DNA from 3 places in the Janthinobacterium sp. HH104 genome. Region 3 is predicted to be linked to each of the others. Evidence: predicted binding sites of a transcription regulator. Region 3 holds the regulator's gene; each other region holds the start of a gene.

Region 1 (6,882 bases), on a different contig from region 3:
GCGTAAAGCTATTGAGCTTGTCGGGACGGTTCAGGGTCAACGTGGCGATGCCCTGCTCGATGGTGAAGAGGATGTTTTGGTAGGTCATGGCGTGTCTCGCTATTTTATTTATTGGCCCGCAGCGGAAATCTGGGGTCAGACCCGGCGGGTCTGACCCCGGCATTTATTCAGCCTGGTCGAAATCGACAATCACCTTGTCGGTGACAGGAAAACTCTGGCAGCTGAGGACAAAACCGCGCGCCACTTCGTAGTCTTCCAGCGCGTAGTTGACGTCCATTTCGACCTTGCCGTCGAGGATCTTGCAGCGGCAGGTCGAGCATACGCCGCCCTTGCACGAGTAGCGCATGTCCAGCCCGGCGCGCAGGCCCGCGTCGAGGATGGATTCCTTGTCCTTGTCCATCGTGAAGGTGGTGTGGTTGCCGTCCATGATGACGGTCACTTCCGTTTCCTGCACGGCGTCGGCGGCCAACTGGGCGCGCGGCTTGTGGGCATTTTTCGGGATGCTGGCGGCGAACAGTTCGATCTTGATGTTCTGCTTGGGCATGCCGGCCGCCTGCAGGGCGGCGGAGACGCCGAGCATCATGTCTTCCGGGCCGCAGATAAACGCATTGTCGTAGTCTTCCACCTTGATCCAGTGCTGCAGAAACTGCTCGCATTTTTCCTGCGTGATGCGGCCGTTGAACAATTCGATGTCCTGCTGCTCGCGGCTCATCACGTACACGAGGTTCAGACGCTCGAGGTACACGTCTTTCAAGTCCGTCAATTCTTCCTTGAAGATGACGGACGACGAGGCGCGGTTGCCGTAGAACAGGGTAAAGCGGCTCAGGGGTTCCGTCAGCAGGGTCGTCTTGATGATGGAGAGGATGGGCGTGATGCCGCTGCCGGCCGCAAAGGCCAGGTAGTGCTTGCGGTTGACACAATCGAGCGGCACGTTGAAGTGCCCCATGGGCGGCATCACCTCGATGGTGGCGCCAGCTTTCAGGGTGTCGTTCGCCCAGGTGGAAAAGGCGCCGCCGGGCGTGCGCTTGATGGCCACGCGCAGGGTGCCGTCCTGCACCGCCGAACAGATCGAGTACGAGCGGCGCACGTCTTCCGCATTGATATTGGCGCGCAGGGTCAGGTGCTGGCCTTGCTGGAAGCGGAACTGCTGCTGCAATTCAAATGGCACGTCGAACGTGACGGCGATGGTGTCGCGCGTTTCATTGCGCACGTTGGCCACGCACAGCGGATAAAATTTACTCATGCTTCATCTCCAGTTTCTTCGGAACGTGTGCCTGATTTTTTTAGTGGCACTTGAAGTAGTCAAACGGTTCGCGGCAATCGATGCATTTGTACAGGGCCTTGCACGGCGTGGAGCCGAACTGGCTGGTCAGCTGCGTGTGCGTCGAGCCGCAGTTCGGGCAAATCACGTCCAGCTTCGGCATGGCCTGGCGCTTGACGCCGCCACGCAAACCGCTGATATCGATCACCTGCTGCTGCGGCGGGGCGATGCCATAGCCTTTCAGCTTGGCCTTGCCCGATTCGCTCATCCAATCCGTCGTCCACGCGGGCGCCAGCTGGTTCACCAAGGTCACCTTGGCCACGCCATGGCTGCGCAAGGCTTCCGTGACGGCGTCGGCGATCACCTGCATGGCCGGACAGCCCGAATACGTGGGCGTGATCGTCACGATGCACGCATCGCTATCCGTGACTTCGACGGCGCGCACGATGCCCAGGTCCACCACCGAAATGACGGGGATTTCCGGGTCCGGCACGTCGCCGAGCCAGGCCCAGACCTGGGCGGCGTCCAGCGCCGTGGCGCCAGCGACCGTGTTCATTACCACTCCGCCCCGGGATAGGCGCGCTGCAGGAACTGCATCTCGGCCAGGATGAAACCCAGGTGTTCCGTGTGCGTGCCCTGCTTGCCGCCTTTTTGCATCCAGGCGTCGGGCGCCGGCATGGTCAAGGTGGCTTCGGCGAAGATCTCGGCCACGTGTTCGAGGAAAGCCCGGCGCAGCACGTCCGATGGCGGCGCGATGCCGGCGGCGACCATGGCCTGGTCGACGGCGTCGTACGTGAACATCTCGCCCGTGTACATCCACAGCTTGTCGGCGGCGGCCTGCGTCTTCGCGTGGCTGTCGGCCGTGCCATCGCCGAGGCGCACGATCAGGTCGCCGCTACGGCGCAAGTGATACGTGACTTCCTTGATCGACTTTTGCGCCACTTCGACGATGCGCGCATCCGTCGATTTCGTCAGCTCCAGCAGCTGAAAGTAATGCCAGCTGTCGAAAAAGAACTGGCGCATCATGGTGTCGGCGTAATTGCCGTTCGGCTGTTCGGCCAGCAGGCAGTTCTTGAAGTCGTGGGCGTCGCGCAAAAAGGCGATGTCGTCCTCGTCGCGGCCCGCGTTTTCCAGTTCGGCCGCATAGCTGAACCACAAGCGCGTCTGGCCCAGCAAGTCCAGCGCCACATTGGTCAGCGCCATGTCTTCTTCCAGCGCCGGCCCCTTGCCGCACAGCTGCGACAGCTGCTGGCTGAGGATCAGGGCGTTATCGCCCAGGCGCAAGAGGTAATTGACCTTGTCATCCATTGCAGGCGCTCCCATCACAGGTTCTTGACTTCTTCCGGCATCGGGAAGAAGGTGGGATGGCGGTACACCTTGCTGTTCGACGGTTCGAACAGGGCGCCCTTGTCGCCGGGGCTGCTGGCGACGATATCGGCCGCGCGCACCACCCAGATGCTCACGCCTTCATTGCGGCGCGTGTAGACGTCGCGCGCATGGTTGACCGCCATGGTGGCGTCGGACGCGTGCAGGCTGCCCACATGCTTGTGCGCCAGGCCGTGCTGGCTGCGGATGAAAACTTCCCACAATGGCCATTCTTTGCTCATGTTGCTATCCCCTATCTGTCTTATGTATTTACGCTGCCGCTTTGTTAGCAGCTTGCTTGTCTGCATACGCGACCAAGGCATCGCGGAACCATGCGCCGTCTTCATACGCTTTGACGCGCGTTTGCAGGCGTTCGCGGTTGCACGGGCCATTGCCCTTCAGGACGTTGTTGAACTCGGACCAGTCGATCTCGCCGAATTCATAGTGGCCCGTCTCCGCATTGAACTTCAGGTCGGGATCGGGCACGGTCAAGCCCAGGTATTCGATTTGCGGCACGGTCTGGTCGACCATGCGCTGGCGCAGTTCATCGTTCGAAAACAGCTTGATACGCCATTGCGCCGACTGGGCGCTGTTGACGGAGGCGGCGTCCGACGGGCCGAACATCATCAGGGATGGCCACCACCAGCGGTTCAGCGCATCCTGCGCCATGGCTTTCTGCTCGGGCGTGCCCTTGCACAGCGACATCATGATGTCGTAGCCCTGGCGCGCATGGAACGATTCTTCCTTGCACACGCGAATCATGGCGCGCGCATATGGACCGTATGAGCAGCGGCACAGGGGAATCTGGTTGATGATGGCGGAGCCGTCAACGAGCCAGCCGATGGCGCCCATGTCGGCCCACGACAGGGTCGGATAGTTGAAGATGCTCGAATATTTGGCTTTGCCCGAGTGCAAGGCGGCCAGCAAGTCGTCGCGCGACACGCCCAGGGTTTCCGCGGCGCTGTACAGATACAGGCCGTGGCCCGCTTCGTCCTGGATCTTCGCCAGCAAGATGGACTTGCGTTTCAGGGTCGGGGCGCGCGTGACCCAGTTACCTTCGGGCAACTGGCCGACGATTTCCGAGTGTGCGTGCTGCGAAATCTGGCGGATCAGAGTCTTGCGGTAGGCGTCCGGCATCCAGTCCTTGGCCTCGATCTTGATACCTTCGTCGATGCGCGCCTGGAAAGCGCGCTCTTCTTGACCCATGTCGTCGAGGGAACGGACGTTCTTGAGGCCGGTTTCAACCATTTGTGCGTACATGATGTGTCTCCCATGTCTTTGATTTTGCGCAGCAACGCGGTGCGATGAACAGATAATACGATACAAAAAACGATTTGCATACACTTGATATGAATCATTTTAAAAAATCGTATCTTGTGCCGCTTTTTTGTGCGTATGATATTGCTTATGAGAAAACACCATAAAGCGCCACCAGCGCTTCCGGCAAATTATTGCCGCGCTACCCGCGCAGCCAAGTAAACTGCTGCTTTTATTGATTCGACCGCAACACGGCCAGACCGGAACCACATGAAGAACACCCGCTGCACGGCATGGATAGCCGATTTCCTGGAAAGCGACCCACCGCGCTCGAAGTCCCTGGTGATGACCATCTTTGGCGACGCCATCGTGCCGCGCGGCGGCGCCATCTGGCTGGGCAGCCTGATCGAACTGCTGGCGCCATTCGGCGTCAATGACCGGCTATTGCGCACCAGCGTGTTCCGCCTGGCGCAGGAAGGCTGGCTCAGCTCGCAACGCGACGGCCGCCGCAGTGCCTATACGATACGCCCGGAGGCGCTGGCCCGCTTCGAACGCGCCTACCGCCGCATCTATGCGCCACTGGTCGTGCATTGGGATGGCAGCTGGACCCTGGTGATCGGACCGGCCGGCAGCATCGGCGCCGCCGAGCGGGGAGCGCTGCGCAAGGAATTATTGTGGGCCGGCTATGGTTTGATTTCTCCCGGCATCTTCGGCCACCCCGCCAGCAATGCGGAAGCGCTGGAAGATATCCTCGTGCGCAACGAGGTGCAGGGCAAGCTGTACGTCTGCCACACCACGGAATTGCCGGGCGTGAGCACGCGCCCCCTGCGCGACATGGTGGGCGACTGCTGGGACTTGTCGGAAGTGATGGCCGGCTACGAAAAATTCATCGCCAGCTTCCAGCCGCTGCTGACCCTGCTGCAAGAAGAACCCGTGTTCGACGCGGAGCAGGCGTTCGTCATCCGCTCGCTGCTGACGCACGCCTACCGCCGCGTGCAGTTGCACGACCCGCAACTGCCCGTCGAACTGCTACCCGAACCGTGGCCCGGCACGCAAGCGTATACGCTGGCGCGCGACCTGTACCGCATCACGTATGCGGCGGCCGAGGAACATATCCTGGCGACATTGCGGCGCGAGGATGCGCATGCCCCCGACGTCGAGCCGTGGTTTTTTGAACGTTTTGGCGGTCTGACTACTTGAACGTCTGAAAAATGTTCAGGGCCAGGCGCGTGGCCGCAGGCAGTACGACTAGTACGCCAAGGCCACGCAACGCCGCCATGGGCATTTTCTCAGGCGTTCACTGCTTCACCACTACTTGCTTGGCCCCTGCCAGCAAATCCTGCCCCAGCTTTTCCAGCGCATTGACCTGCACCAGCATGGTGTCGAGGATGGCGACGTTGAACGTGTATTCGGCCGGCGTCGTATAGCCGGGGAAACGTATGATGCGCAGCAATTCCTGCAAGGTCGTGCCCTTGCCCAGATGCGCCAGGGCGTCGCTGAGGGCGCTGACTTTCTTTTCCAGTTCGCGTATGTGTTTGCCGTTGTCATCCATGATGATCTCCCATGTTGGAGCTTCCACGTTAGCAAAGCATGTCCGTCATCGTTTGCGCCAGCACAAAGGCACGGGTAAAACGGGTATCATCGGGCCATTGCACACGATGCAAAACCCATACGTTTTTATCAGGAACACTCATGACCATTAAAATCAGCCAGCAATTCGACGCCGGCGCGATCGAGGTGCTGCGCGCCGACGATGCCCACTCCATCGAGCTGAACATCCGCAAGGATTCCCACGCCGACATCACGCAGTGGTTTTACTTCCGCCTGCAAGGCGCGCAAGGCGAGGCGTGCACGATCCGCTTCATGAACGCAGGCAAGTCGGCCTACCCGGACGGCTGGAAAGATTACCAGGCCGTCGCCAGCTACGACCGCGAAACCTGGTTCCGCGTGCCGACCAGCTTTGACGGCACCGTGATGACGATCGAACATACGCCCGAAGAAGAAAGCGTGTACTACGCCTACTTCGAGCCGTACCCATGGGACCGCCACCTGGCCCTGATCGACAGCGCGCAAGCGTCGCCGCTGGTGCGCCTGATCGACCTGGGCAGCACCATCGAAGGCCGCGACATGAATCTGCTGGTGGTCGGCGACGCCGATGCCGAGAAAAAAGTCTGGATCATCGCGCGCCAGCATCCCGGTGAAACGATGGCCGAATGGTTTGTCGAAGGCATGCTCGAAGCCTTGCTGGACCAGGCCAATCCGTTTGCCCGCCAGTGCCTGCAGGACGCCGTCTTCTACGTGGTGCCGAACATGAACCCGGACGGTTCCGTGCATGGCAACCTGCGCACCAACGCGGCCGGCGCCAACCTGAACCGCGAATGGATGACGCCGACGATGGAACGCAGCCCGGAAGTATTCCTGGTGAAACAGAAAATGCATGAAATCGGCTGCGACCTGTTCCTCGACGTGCATGGCGACGAAGGTTTGCCTTACGTCTTCGTGGCTGGCAGCGATGCGCTGGAAAATTTCACGCCAGCACAAAAAGCCGAGCAAGACCGCTTCATCGCCGACTTCAAGGTGGCCAGCCCCGACTTCCAGGATGAGCACGGCTACGAAGACGGCCCGTTCACGCCGGAAGTGCTGACCATGGGTTCGCCCCACATCACGCACGCCTTCGGCTGCCTGTCGCTGACCCTGGAATTGCCGTTCAAGGACAATGCCAACGATCCCGACCCGCAAACGGGCTGGAGCGGCGCCCGCAGCGCCGCCCTGGGTGCGGCCGTGCTGCAGCCTATCCTGTCCACCTTGCGCGCCTGAACGCCAGGGCCAGATCGGCCCGCTTGATCCCATGCCCCGCTCGCCGGGGCATTTTTTTTGCCCGCGCGGCAAGCGTTGCTGGTCCGGTGATTTTTTGCGCGAACATCTTGCCTGTCAGAAATTATCGTCCTACACTAAACAACAAAATCGGACCGTGCCCTTCTGCGCGGCCCCTCAAGAAT
Region 2 (6,882 bases), on a different contig from region 3:
AGGATGGGCATGGGATGCTCCGCAAGTGGATGAAGCCCCATTCTAGGCAGGCGGGAGATAAAACGGCAGCCCCCGCCAGGCACAGGATCTGTGCAGTTTATGCACCAATGCCTGCGCGCATAAAAAAGGGCTTGCCGCGGCAAGCCCTTGTTGCATCGACCGCCCTTGCTTAGCGGCGCTGCACCTTCATCAGGCGTGCGCCCACGGACGACGACAGGCTGACCTCGAAGCGGCCACCGGCCGGCAAGGCGCTGACGTCGACGCTGGCTTTGCCACCCGTCAAGTCACTGGCGACCACCGTCTTGCGGCCATCGGCGGCCACGTGCAGCACGGCGGCGTACGGTTCCGCCTCGGCATTCCAGACCAGCGCCAGCTTGCCGCCGCTTTGTACCGCATCGAACGTGGCATCGTTGGCGGCGACCTTGCTGCGGCGCACCGGGCGCTCCAGCTTGGCCAAAGCCTTGCCATTTGCCAGCACTTGCACGTCGCTGATGTCGCCCGGGTTGGCGAAGCTGACGCGGAAATGGCTCATGGCGTTGCCGCCATGGTCGGCCACGGAGACGGCATCGAAGGGCAAGTCGATAGTCTGTCCCAACGCCGTCAGCACGCGCAAGGTATAAGCATGGCCGCTGCCGCTGGCCGCTGCGCCGATGCGCACCGACGAGGCAACGGCGGGACGCAGCCCCACGCCAGAAGGCGTGATACGGCCGGAAATCGTCAGATAGCCATTCTCGGCCACGGACATGCTGGCGGCCACCACATTGCTGCCCGTAACCTGCGTGCTGCGTTTCTCCAGGAATTGCTGTACGCGCACATAGCTGTAGTCGGAGAACCAGGCACCACTGCAATAGCTCATCACGTCTTTCATCGGCGTGCTGCCATAGACTGCCTTGCTCAACTGGCCAATGCTGCCCGCATAGCTGCTGTTGTACAGCGGTTGCGGACCCAGATCGCCATTCGCATACGGGTAGTCGGCAGCGGCGCCGGACGGACCGCCACAGGCAACGTGCTGCAACGAGTGGTTGTGACCCAGCTCATGCACCAGCGTAGTCAGCCATTCAGGCCATTGATTGCCGAATGGATCGACGGAGGCAATGCTGTTGAACCTGGCGTCCAGGCCGATGGCCGACGTGAAGTCGTTGCCGCTGCTGCGCTGGTTGATGTAGGCCAGGCCGGCGGCGCGCGTGGAGGACATTTTCGGCACGAAACCATAATAATAGGCGCCGCGGTCTTCCAGTGCGCGCTGGTTTTCCAGCTTGCCCAGGGTATCGCTCCACCAGCTGTCGGCCGTGCTGCTGCCAGGCATGCTCAGCGCCGCGCGCGTGGTGATGCTGATATTTTCCGCCGCATACGGATACACGCGCAGCAGCGCGGCACGGATCACCTCGGCGTCAGGCAGTTGCGCCACGCCATCATCGGTGCTCAACGGTACCAGCACCAGACGGATCCTGGCCAGGCTGGCCACCACGGGCGCCGCTTCCTGACTCACTTGCACGCCGTCATTGCCCACGGCCGTCACGCGCACGCGCACGCCAGGCAGAACCCAGCCGGACGGCAGGATGGCGCTGAAATTGCCGTTGAAACTGTAATCGCTTTTCGACGTCGGCAAGACCGATGGGCCGCTCATGGTGATGCTGCCCAGGTTGCTGCCATTGGCAGCCGTCGCATTCAAGGTCACGGCCGGGCTGGCCTGGCCTGTTTGCGTGGCCAGCACGGACACGCGCACGGCGGCCGGCTTGCCGCGCGTCAGGCGCAAGGCTGCATCGCTGGCATTCAAATTCAGTACCTGCGCGAAATCAATGCTGCCCAAGGTAAAGGCCGACACCGTGCCCGCATTCACGGCGATGCGCGAAGCGGCCGACAGCATCACGCTGCCCGTTGCCGACGCTGGCGCGGACAGCACCAGCTGGCTGGCACTGGCGCTGACGATGGCGGCTGGCGTACTGCCCACCGTGGCCGAGCTGACCTGGTCGAGATTGCTGCCCTGCAGCGTCACCGACAAGGTCGCGCCGTTGACGGCCGACACGATCGACGTCACTGCCACGTTTGCCAAGACCGTATACGTGTCGCTGCTGGCCACATCGTTGTAGGGACCGCGCACCGTCAGCGCGCCTGTCGCCGCACCCGCAGGCACCACCACCGTCACGCTGCTGGCCGTCTGGCTTTGCGGCGTTGCCGCAGCGCCATTGCCGAACTGCACCGCCGTCACGGCGCCCATGCCGCCGCCCGCGATCGTCACGCTGGAACCGACGCCGCCCGTTGCCGGTGCGACACTGCTCACGCTCAGCGGCAGGTACACGTTCACGTTATAGCTGGTGGTCGCCGTGCCGCTGGCGCTGACCAGGCTCAAGGCGCCCGTGACGGGCACGCCCGGCATGGCCAGGGTTACGCTGCTGTCGCTGCTGGCGCTGGCGGCAACGTTCACGCCGCCCACCTGAAAAGCCGTCACGCGGCTCAGATTCGTGCCCGTCACCACCAGGCTGCCACCCACGGCGACATTCGCCGCCGAGACGGCCGTCACGGCAGGAACCAGCACTGGCGTACCCGAGGTGGTCGCCACCACCGTGTCACCACCGCCACCGCCGCCTCCGCCGCAAGCGGACAGGCCCAGCACGACAAACAATGCTACAAGCAGATGGTTTTTCATGGCTGGCAACCATGTTGGTGCAGCGCGATGCCGGGGAGGACACGGGAGAAATGTGACATATTGGTGACTTTTGGTGAGAATATAATTTCGAAGAACCCATATTATGGGTTAATTCGATTCCCAAGGACAACTATTAATGCTTTTGATTCAATTGGTTTTGATAATAGTTAAAGTATCGACTTGGAAAGATTTATTCTAAGAATTATTCGCTTCACTCTGTCTTGTCTTAAATCAAAATTATTTTCCTTTGCAGCTATTGCCATTCAATTCATTAAAAAGATTCTGACAGTGCGCAAATAATGTGGAAATTTTTCCACAGCCTAGACGCCGTGCCTTCCTGCCAAGTTTGGCGGAAGAATTAACGTTTTGAGTAAGATTTTCAGGAATGTAATTTTCAGAAGCAGGCGCGGCGCAAGCTGATGTGTTGCAATGTGTTGCAACCTGGCCTGCTGTGGGGCGAACAGCCGCTTTTGCTTAAAACCAAAGCAGCCTGATGCCGTATAATTTTAGACCCGGTGAAATCAGGCGATTGCCACCTTCTGCCAGCCCTACCCGGCCGGCACACTCCGTCAGCTGATCCTGCTGACCCGCAACCGCCTCATACAGTCTTGTCGCCGCGCCGCCGCCCGTTTGCCTATTGAAAGCATGAAATGAACGATACCGTGATCCCCGCCATGTCCCCGACCGAAGCCACCTTGCGCGCCATCCTGGCGCAGCGGATCATGATCCTCGACGGCGCCATGGGCACGATCATCCAGCAATACAAGCTCGACGAAGAAGCGTACCGTGGCGGTCCCGCCGGCCGCTTCATCGATTTCGCCGCGCCGGCAGACAGTGGCGCGCGCGAACTGTTCGTCAAGGGCAACAATGAACTGCTGACCCTGACGCAGCCGCACATCATCCAGGAAATCCACGAGCGCTACCTGGCGGCCGGCGCCGACCTGATCGAAACGAATACCTTCGGCGCCACGACCATCGCGCAAGACGACTATCACATGGCCCACCTGGCCTATGAAATGAATGTGCAGGCGGCCAAGCTGGCGCGTGCCGCCTGCGACAAATATTCCACGCCGGACAAGCCGCGCTTCGTCGCCGGCGCCCTCGGGCCCACGCCAAAGACGGCGTCGATCTCGCCCGACGTGAACGACCCGGCCGCGCGCAACGTCACCTTCGATCAACTGGTGGCCGCCTACCTGCAACAGACGCAGGGTCTGGTCGAAGGCGGCGCCGACGTGCTGCTGGTGGAAACCATTTTCGACACCTTGAACTGCAAGGCGGCCCTGTTCGCCATCGACCTGTTCTACGAGCAAAACCCGACTGTCGTGCGCCTGCCCCTGATGATTTCCGGCACCGTCACGGATGCGTCGGGGCGCATTTTGTCGGGCCAGACCGTACCCGCCTTCTGGAATTCCGTGCGCCACGCGAAACCGCTGACCATCGGCCTGAACTGCGCGCTGGGCGCCGCCCTGATGCGTCCGTATGCGGAAGAGCTGGCCAAGATCGCCGACACCTTCGTGTGCATCTACCCGAACGCGGGCTTGCCCAACCCCATGAGCGACACGGGTTTCGACGAGTTGCCAGCCGACACGTCCGCCCTGCTGCGTGAATTTGCCGACGCGGGATTCTTGAACATGGCGGGCGGCTGCTGCGGCACCACGCCCGAGCACATCGCCGCCATCGGCCAATTGCTGTCGAAAAACACGCCGCGCACCGTGCCGGCCTCATCGCACGACCTGCGCCTTGCCGGCCTGGAACCGTTCGTCGTCAATGACGCGTCGCTGTTCGTCAACGTCGGCGAGCGCACCAACGTCACGGGCTCGAAGGCGTTCGCGCGCATGATTCTCAATGAGCAATACGACGAAGCCTTGTCCGTGGCGCGCCAGCAGGTGGAAAACGGTGCGCAAGTGATCGACATCAACATGGACGAAGCGATGCTCGATTCGCTGGCCGCCATGACGCGCTTTTTGAACCTGATCGCCTCGGAACCCGATATTTCGCGCGTGCCCATCATGGTCGACTCGTCGAAATGGTCGGTCATCGAAGCGGGCCTCAAATGCGTGCAGGGCAAGGCCATCGTCAACTCGATTTCCATGAAGGAAGGCGAAGAGGAATTCCTGCGCCAGGCGAAACTGTGCCGCCGCTACGGCGCTGCCGTCATCGTCATGGCTTTCGATGAAAAGGGGCAAGCCGACACCTTCGAGCGCAAGATCGAAATTTGCGCGCGCGCCTACCACCTGCTGATCGATGCGCTGGACTTCCCGCCCGAAGACATCATTTTCGATCCGAACATCTTTGCCGTCGCCACCGGTATCGAAGAGCACAACAACTACGCCGTCGACTTCATCAACGCCACGCGCTGGATCAAGGAAAACTTGCCGTACGCGAAGATCTCGGGCGGCGTATCGAACGTGTCCTTCAGTTTCCGCGGCAACGATCCAGCCCGCGAAGCCATCCATACCGTGTTCCTGTACCACGCGATCAAGGCGGGCATGACCATGGGCATCGTCAACGCCGGCATGGTCGGCGTGTACGACAACCTCGACCCGGAACTGCGCGAGCGCGTGGAAGACGTGGTGCTGAACCGCCGCGAAGACTCGACCGAGCGCATGATCGAATTTGCCGGCACCCTGAAGGCGGGCGGCAAGGCCGAAGCGCAAACCCTGGCCTGGCGCGAAGGCACGGTGCAGGCGCGCCTGTCGCACGCGCTGGTGCATGGCATCACGCAATTCATCGTGGAAGACACGGAAGAAGCGCGCCAGGAACTGCTGCACAATGGCGGGCGCCCCATCCACGTGATCGAGGGCCCCTTGATGGCCGGCATGGACGTGGTCGGCGACCTGTTTGGCCAAGGCAAGATGTTCCTGCCGCAAGTGGTGAAATCGGCGCGCGTCATGAAACAGGCCGTGGCCCACTTGATCCCGTTCATCGAGGAAGAAAAGCTGCTGGAAGAAAAACGCACGGGCATCGTCGCCAAGCCGAAGGGCAAGATCATCATGGCGACCGTCAAAGGCGACGTGCATGACATCGGCAAGAACATCGTCACCGTCGTTCTGCAGTGCAATAACTTCGAAGTAGTGAACATGGGCGTGATGGTGCCGTGCTCGGAAATCCTCGCCCGCGCCAAGGTGGAAAACGCGGACATCATCGGTCTCTCGGGCCTGATCACGCCGTCGCTGGAAGAAATGGCGTACGTCGCCAAGGAAATGCAGCGCGACGAACATTTCCGCATGCTCAAGATTCCCCTGCTGATCGGCGGCGCCACCACCAGCCGCGCCCACACGGCCGTGAAAATCGCGCACAACTACGAAGGCCCCGTGATCTACGTGCCGGACGCTTCGCGTTCCGTGTCCGTGGCGCAGTCGCTCTTGACGCCGGAGCAGCGCGACAAATACGTGGAAGACATCGAACTCGATTACGCGCGCATCCGCGAGCAGCACGCCAACAAGAAGGCCCTGCCCATCCTGCCGCTGGCGCAAGCGCGCGCCAACCGCATGGTCGTGCCGTTCGACGGCGCCTGCACGCCCGTGAAACCGAAGTTCATCGGCCGGCGCGTGTTTAAAAATGTCGACCTGGCCACCCTGGCCAACTACATCGACTGGGGCCCGTTCTTCCAGACCTGGGACCTGGCCGGCCCCTTCCCCGCCATTCTGACCGATGAAGTGGTGGGCGACGCGGCTACCAAGGTGTACGCGGAAGGCCAGGCCTTGCTGAAAAAACTCATCGACGGGCGCTGGCTGACGGCCAACGGCGTCGTGTCCTTGCTGCCAGCGAACAGCGTCAATGACGACGATATCGAGGTGTACACGGACGATACGCGCAGTACCGTGGCATTTACGTACTACGGCATGCGCCAGCAAGGCGTCAAACCCGTGGTCGACGGTGTGCAGCGTCCGAACCAGTGCCTGGCCGACTTCATTGCGCCGAAAGCATCGGGCGTGAAGGATTACATCGGCATGTTCGCCGTCACGTCCGGCCTGGGCATTGAAAAGTACGAAAAGCGCTTCGAGGATGCGCACGACGATTACTCGTCCATCATGCTCAAATCGCTGGCGGACCGCCTGGCCGAGGCGTTTGCCGAATACCTGCACGAGCGCGTGCGCAAGGATTTGTGGGGCTATGTGCCGGACGAGCACCTGGGCAACGACGACATGATCGCCGAGAAATATGTCGGCATCCGCCCGGCGCCCGGCTACCCGGCCTGCCCCGAGCACACGGTCAAGAAACAGATGTTCGAG
Region 3 (6,882 bases):
AGATGGTGCGTCCGCTGCGCGCGGAAACGGAACGCTATGGCCACTATTCGGTCGCCGGCGAGTTCGTCTATGACCGTCCGTTCCAGTGGGGTTCCAAGCGCACGGGGCCCGACCTGGCCCGCGTGGGCGCCCGCTACAGCGACGAATGGCACCGCACGCACTTGAACAACCCGCGCGACGTGGTGCCCGAGTCGAACATGCCGTCCTACCCCTGGCTGGCGAAGACCAAGCTGGTGCCTGACGAAATCGTGCCGAAGATGCGCGCCCTGAAACGCCTGGGCCAGCCGTACAGCGAGGAAGAAATCGCCGCCGGCCCCGCGCAGCTGCAGGACAAGACGGAAGAAGACGCCCTGGTCGCCTATCTGCAAGGCCTCGGTACATTAATCAAAACAAGGAATTAGCATGGCAATCGAAAACCTGTTTGACAGCGCCAGCAGCGTCATGACGGTGGTTTCCTTTACGACGTTCGTGGGCATCCTGTGGTGGACGTTCAGCCGCAGCAACAGCGACTTCGACGCGGCGGCACGCCTGCCGTTCGCCGACGACGCGCTCGACTATCCGGCCGAGGCCGAGATGAACCTGGCGAAGGAGCATAACCATGGCTGACTTTACCAATGGCTTCTGGAATATCTACATCATCGTGCTGTCCCTGCTGGGCATCATCGGCTGCGGCGTGCTGCTGTACTCGCAGTCGAAAGTGAAAGTGGTCGCCGGCGCCCCCGCCGACGGCACCACGGGCCACGTCTGGGACGAGGACTTGAAGGAACTCAATACGCCGATGCCGCGCTGGTGGATGTGGCTGTTCTACATCACCATCGTCTTCGCGCTGGCCTACCTGTTCCTGTATCCGGGCCTGGGCAACTATGCCGGCAGCCTGGGCTGGAAATCGACGGGCCAGTACGAGGAAGAGCTGAAGAAGGCGGAAGCCGACTACGGCCCCCTGTTCAACAAGTACCTGAGCCAGGACTTGAAGACGGTGGCCGCCGACCCGCAGGCGCAAGCCATCGGCCAGCGCCTGTTCCTGACCTACTGCGCGCAATGCCACGGTTCGGATGCGCGCGGCAACAAGGGCTTCCCCAACCTGACGGACAAGGACTGGCTGTATGGCGGCGAACCCGACATCATCAAGACCACCATCCTGCACGGCCGCAATGGACAGATGCCACCGATGGGCGCCGCCCTCGGTTCCGAAAAGGATGTCGAGAACGTGGCCCATTATGTGCTCAGCCTGTCCGGTTCGACCTCGGATCCCGTCAAGTCCGTGCTGGGCAAAGCCAAGTTTGGCGCCTGCATGGCCTGTCATGGCGCCGATGCGAAGGGCAACCAGATGCTGGGTGCGCCGAATCTGACGGACAAGGTCTGGCTGTACGGCGGCAGCGCCGATACCATCATGGAAACCGTACGCAAGGGACGCAGCAACACCATGCCGGCCTTCAGCGATTTCCTCGGCGAGTCCAAGGTACACGTGCTGTCGGCGTATGTCTGGAGCCTGTCGAATCCTCAGACGCCCGTGAAATGATGTAATGGAACCTCAAGTCATCAAGATGTATGCGGCCCGCGAGCAGATCTACCCTCGCGAGGCCAAAGGACGCTACGCTACCTGGCGATGGGTATGCGTATGGCTTACCCAGCTCGCGTTCTACGGCTTGCCGTGGTTGACCTGGAATGGCAGGCAAGCCCTGCTGTTCGACTTGACCACGCGCAAGTTCTACATTTTCGGCGTCGTGCTGTGGCCCCAGGATTTCATCTATCTGGCGGCCCTGCTGATCATCTGTGCGTATTTGTTGTTCCTCGTCACGGCCATTGCCGGGCGGGTGTGGTGCGGGTTCTCTTGCCCGCAAACGGTATACACGGAAATCTTCCTGTGGGTCGAACGCCGCATCGAGGGCACGCGCAGCGCGCGCATGGCCCTCGACAAGCAGGGCCCGTCCGTGCGCAAGGCATTCAAGAAGACGGCCAAGCATGTGGTATGGGGCGCCATCGCCCTGTGGACGGGCTTTACCTTTGTCGGCTACTTCACGCCGATCAAGGAACTGGCGCGCGAGGTGACCACCCTCAATTTCGGTCCCTGGGAATGGTTCTGGGTCTTGTTCTACAGCCTGGCAACCTACGGCAACGCGGGCTGGCTGCGCGAGCAGGTGTGCAAATACATGTGCCCCTACGCGCGCTTCCAGAGCGCCATGTTCGACCAGGACACCCTGATCATCACCTACGATGCCAAGCGCGGCGAACCACGCGGCGCCATGAGCAAGAAGGCCGGCAACAACGACAAGCTGGGCGATTGCATCGACTGCACCCTGTGCGTGCAGGTGTGTCCGACCGGCATCGATATCCGCAACGGCCTGCAGTATGAATGCATCGGCTGCGCCGCCTGCGTCGATGCCTGCAACAGCGTGATGGACAAGGTCGAGCGGCCGCGTGGCCTGATACGCTACAGCACCGACCATGCGATGGAAAACAACTTCAATTCGAAGCAGATACGCCAGCGCGCCATGCGCCCGCGCGTCCTGATCTACACTTCCATCCTGGCCCTGATCATCATCGCCGTATGTACCTCGCTGGCCCTGCGCACGCCCCTGAAAATGGACGTGATCCGCGACCGCGGTTCGATGGGACGCGAAGTGGAAGACGGCATGATCGAAAACGTCTACCGCCTGCAGATCATGAACACGTCCGAGCAAAGCCAGCATTTTAAAATCAGCGCTTCCGGCTTGCCGGGCCTGACCTTGCTGACGCGCGAAGAAGTGACCTTGCAGCCGACGGAAACGCTGGGCTGGCCGATCCGCCTGCGCGTGCCGCACGGCGTGGGCGAGAAGGGCTCGAACAAGATTGCGATCGAATTGCAATCGCTGGACGACCCGTCGCTGCATGTGCGTGAAAGCGCGGTCTTCATCGTGCCGCGTTAATGCAGGAAGGCCGGTCCCCGCATGGGGGCTGGCCGTTTACACAGGAGAAATACCATGTCCGACAGTCTGAAACTGCAGCCTCCCGTTGCACCGTGGTACAAGCACCGCTGGCCATGGCTGCTGATGATCGGTCCCGGCCTGTCCGTGGTCGTCGGCAGCTTCATGGGCTATATCGCGTTTACGCAGCCCGACGCGCTGGTGGTGGGCGATTATTACAAGCAGGGCAAGGCGATCAACCAGGATTTGAAGCGCGACACGATCGCCAGCGACCTGGCGATGGATACGAGCCTGGCGTACGACGTGGCGTCAGCGCGCCTGACCGGTTCCGTGCACAGCTTCGGCAAGGCCTATCAGGGGCCGTTGCAGCTGCACCTGGCGCATGCGACTTTGCCGGAAAAGGATATCAAGCTGCTGGTGCAGCCCGATGCGGCCGGCAATTTCTCGGTCGCGCTGCCGATGCTCGAGCGCAGCCGCTGGCAGGTGCTGGTGGAAAACGACAAGCGCGAGTGGCGCCTGTCCGGCATCTGGACCTGGCCCGTGCAGCGCAGCATCGCGCTGCATGCGGACGAAGAGTTATAAGCCTTACTTGCAGACGTCGGTACCGGCCGTAATGGCTTTCAGCTTGGCTGGTTGCAGGATCTCGATCTCGCGGTTCGAGACGCGCAGCCAGCCTTCCTTCTTGAATTTCGACAATAAACGGCTGACGCTCTCGATGGTCAGGCCCAGGTAGTTGCCGATTTCCTCGCGCGACATGCGCAGCTGGAATTTGCTGCTCGAATAGCCGCGCGCTTCGTAGCGCGACGCCAGGTTGACGATGAAGGCGGCAAAACGCTGCGTCGCCTGCATATTGCCCAGCAACAGCATCACGCTTTGCTCGCGCGTGATTTCCTGGCTCATCATGCGGTGGAAATGCCGCAGCAGGGTCGGCATATTGCCCAGCAATTGTTCCAGGCTGGAAAACGGGATTTCACACACTTCGCTGTCTTCCAGCGCCACCGCATTACAGTGGTGGCGGTCGGCGCTGATGGCGTCCATGCCCAGCAGTTCGCCGGCCATCTGGAAACCCGTCACCTGCTCCTCGCCGCCCGGATTGATCTGGTACGTCTTGAAGTGCCCCAGCCGGATCGCGTACAGGTTCTGGAACGAGTCGCCGATGCGGAACAGCGAGGCGCCGCGCACGATCTTGCGGCGGCGGCCGATGATCTGGTCCAGCCTGTCCATGTCGCCCATATCGAGGCCCATCGGCAGGCACAATTGATGCATGCTGCAGGTCGAGCATCGCGCACGCAACGCTTCCACGGTCACTGTGGGCAAGGTTGGAGTGAGTAGCGCTTCAGTCATGTCGGTACCTTTTAGAAAATGCAACAACAAGTTTACTGCATACAGGGTTGCCGTGTGCCAATTTCACCGCAATTTCGGCGAATAAACGACGTTCCGACTTTAATTATATGGCAACATCGTCAAAAGCCCATGCGGGGAGGGCCATTTGCGCGGCGCCGCTTGCCAACTTGATGTATTGATAGGAAAATTCCTAACAGCATTATCTGCCGCCTGTGCCGCCCGGTACTGAAAAGGAAATCATGAAGCCTCTCGGCATCAAAGCAAAAGTCGCGCTGGCCACCAGCCTGACCTCGATCGCCATGATCGCGCTGGTCACCATGATCCAGGTGCAGCATATGCGCGACGACTTCACGCGAGTACTGCTGAGCCAGCAGTCGTCCCTGATCAGCCGCACCGCTGCCGAGCTCGACGACAAGCTGGGCATGCTGCTGCAGATCGTCACCCTGACGGCCAGGCAGCAGCCGCCGGAATTGATGGCCCAGCCGGCCCAATTGCGCGAATACTATTCGCGCCGCTCGATGCTGGTGCTGTTCGACGACGTGCTGGTGCTCGATGCACATGGCGCCGTCGTGGCCGACATGCCGGAAGTGGCGGGGCGCGCCGGCATCAACGTTGCCGAGCGCGAGTATTTCCAGACCGTGCTGCGCACGCGCCAGCCCATGATCACCGAGCCGATGCTCGGCAAGTCGAGCGGCATGCCCATCGTGCAGATGGTGGCGCCCGTGCTGGCCGCCGATGGCCAGGTGGCCGGCGTGGTGATCGGCGTGCTGCGCCTGTACAAGGACAACCTGCTGGGGCGTCTGCGCTCGGAAAAGATCGGCAAGAGCGGCTATTACTTCATCCTCACGCGCGGCGCCGTGCCGCGCTACGTGCTGCATCCCGATACCAGCCGCTTGCTGCAGCCGCGCCAGCCGAACGCCAACCTGACGACGACCCAGCTGCTGAAGGAAGATGGCGAAGGCAGCATGGTCAGCACGAACAGCCGCGGCATCACGGCCGTCAACAGCTTCAAGCGTTTGAAATCGGTGAACTGGCTGCTGGCTACCTCGCTGCCCGTCGCGGACGCCTTCGAACCGTTCGATGGCGTGCTGTACCGGCTGGTGCTGTGGAGCATCCTCGCTTCGCTGCTAGCCGCATTTGTTCTGGGCTGGGTCACCGTGCGCCTGCTGTCGCCGCTGGTGCGCCTGCGCGACACCCTGCTGGCCCTGCGTACCAGCGGCAGCCGTTTCACCCCCGTGCCGGTGCAGCAGCGCGACGAGATCGGCGAACTGACGGAGGCGTTCAACGGCCTGATGAGCGAGCGCGACCGCCTGCAGCAGGAACTCGAATCGCGCGCGGCGGAACTGGAGCAGGAACGCGACCGGGCCGAGGCCGCCAACCGCGCGAAGAGCGATTTCGTGGCCAACATGAGCCATGAAATCCGCACGCCCCTCAATGCCGTGCTGGGCATGGTGTATTTGCTGGGCAATACCAAGCTCGATACGGAACAGCGCAAGTATCTGACCATGGTGCGCGTGGCGGGCCAGTCGCTGCTGGGCATCCTCAACGACGTGCTCGATTATTCGAAGATCGAGGCGCGCCGCATGGAACTGTCGCCCGTCGAATTCGACCTCGACGAAGTCATGAATACCCTGGCCACGACGATGACGATGAATGCGGGCGAAAAGGAGCTGGAACTGGCCATCGCCGTCGAGCCCGACGTGCCGCGGCGCCTCGTGGGCGACGCCCAGCGCCTGCAGCAAATCCTCGTCAACCTGGCCGGCAACGCCATCAAGTTCACGGAGAACGGCGAAGTGGTGGTGGCCGTCAGCCTGGCCGAGAGCAGGAGCGAGAGCGGCCGCGCCTGGCTGCGCTTCGAAGTGCGCGACACGGGCATCGGCATGACGGAACTGCAGCAACAGCAGCTGTTTGCCGCGTTTTCGCAGGGCGACCAGAGCATCACGCGCCGCTTCGGCGGCACGGGCCTGGGCCTGGCCATCAGCAAGCAGCTGATCCACATGATGGGCGGCGACATCGCTGTCGCCAGCAGCGAAGGCAAGGGCAGCCGCTTCTGGTTCAGCGTGCCGTTCGAGATGCTGGCGCAGCCGGCCGAAACGCGGCGCACGCCGGCCCTGGGCCAGCTGCGCCTGCTGGTGGCCGACGATAACCGCACCACGCGCGAACTGATCGTCAAGCTGATCGAGGCATGGGGCTGGCTGGCCGACGAAGTCGATTCCGGCTTTGCCGCCATCGAACTGTACCGCGAGCGCCTGGCGCAGCAGCAACCGTACGACGTGGTGCTGGCCGACTGGCACATGCCCGTCATGGACGGCCTGGCCACGGCCAAGGCCATCCGCCAGGCGGCCAGCGGCCAGCGCCAGCCCATCGTGGTGATGGTCAACGCCTTCGCCCGCAACCACCTCGAGGAAATCTCCAGCGCGGCCGAGGCCGACGTCGTGCTGATGAAGCCGATCACGGGATCGAGCCTGTTCGATGCCCTGCATCAGGCCCTGATCACGAAGAACGACGGCGGCGAGCAGCGCATCCTGCACCAGCCGCTGGGCACGGAACTGGCCGGCGTGCATTTCCTGCTGGTGGAAGACAATCATTTGAACCAGGCCGTGGCGCGCGGCATCCTCGAACACATGGGCGCCAC

The links. The regulator FNR, encoded in region 3, switches genes on or off when oxygen is low (the NO sensors DNR and NnrR bind a similar motif). The targets are predictions, from matches to a motif close to TTGATNNNNATCAA.
Region 1: a site for FNR is predicted at 3,971-3,984, ahead of paaA (1,2-phenylacetyl-CoA epoxidase subunit PaaA). Genes of this name have one in related genera too.
Region 2: a site for FNR is predicted at 2,869-2,882, ahead of JAB6_RS05020 (IPT/TIG domain-containing protein). Genes of this name have one in related genera too.

The regions. Positions count from the first base shown of each region.
Region 1 covers NZ_LRIB01000013.1:154,921-161,802, reverse strand. Annotated here, with positions in the region: gene paaG (2-(1,2-epoxy-1,2-dihydrophenyl)acetyl-CoA isomerase PaaG) at 1-88, opposite strand, end outside; gene paaE (1,2-phenylacetyl-CoA epoxidase subunit PaaE) at 164-1,243, opposite strand; gene paaD (1,2-phenylacetyl-CoA epoxidase subunit PaaD) at 1,284-1,817, opposite strand; gene paaC (1,2-phenylacetyl-CoA epoxidase subunit PaaC) at 1,817-2,584, opposite strand; gene paaB (1,2-phenylacetyl-CoA epoxidase subunit PaaB) at 2,584-2,868, opposite strand; gene paaA (1,2-phenylacetyl-CoA epoxidase subunit PaaA) at 2,897-3,886, opposite strand; gene paaX (phenylacetic acid degradation operon negative regulatory protein PaaX) at 4,154-5,083, shown strand; gene JAB6_RS01570 (hypothetical protein) at 5,181-5,435, opposite strand; gene JAB6_RS01565 (M14-type cytosolic carboxypeptidase) at 5,576-6,700, shown strand.
Region 2 covers NZ_LRIB01000017.1:51,533-58,414, reverse strand. Annotated here, with positions in the region: gene JAB6_RS05025 (4-oxalocrotonate tautomerase family protein) at 1-11, opposite strand, end outside; gene JAB6_RS05020 (IPT/TIG domain-containing protein) at 170-2,647, opposite strand; gene metH (methionine synthase) at 3,298-6,882, shown strand, end outside.
Region 3 covers NZ_LRIB01000033.1:62,463-69,344, forward strand. Annotated here, with positions in the region: gene ccoO (cytochrome-c oxidase, cbb3-type subunit II) at 1-401, shown strand, start outside; gene JAB6_RS12960 (cbb3-type cytochrome c oxidase subunit 3) at 403-606, shown strand; gene ccoP (cytochrome-c oxidase, cbb3-type subunit III) at 599-1,519, shown strand; gene ccoG (cytochrome c oxidase accessory protein CcoG) at 1,524-2,906, shown strand; gene JAB6_RS12975 (FixH family protein) at 2,961-3,485, shown strand; gene fnr (fumarate/nitrate reduction transcriptional regulator Fnr) at 3,489-4,247, opposite strand; gene JAB6_RS12985 (response regulator) at 4,487-6,882, shown strand, end outside.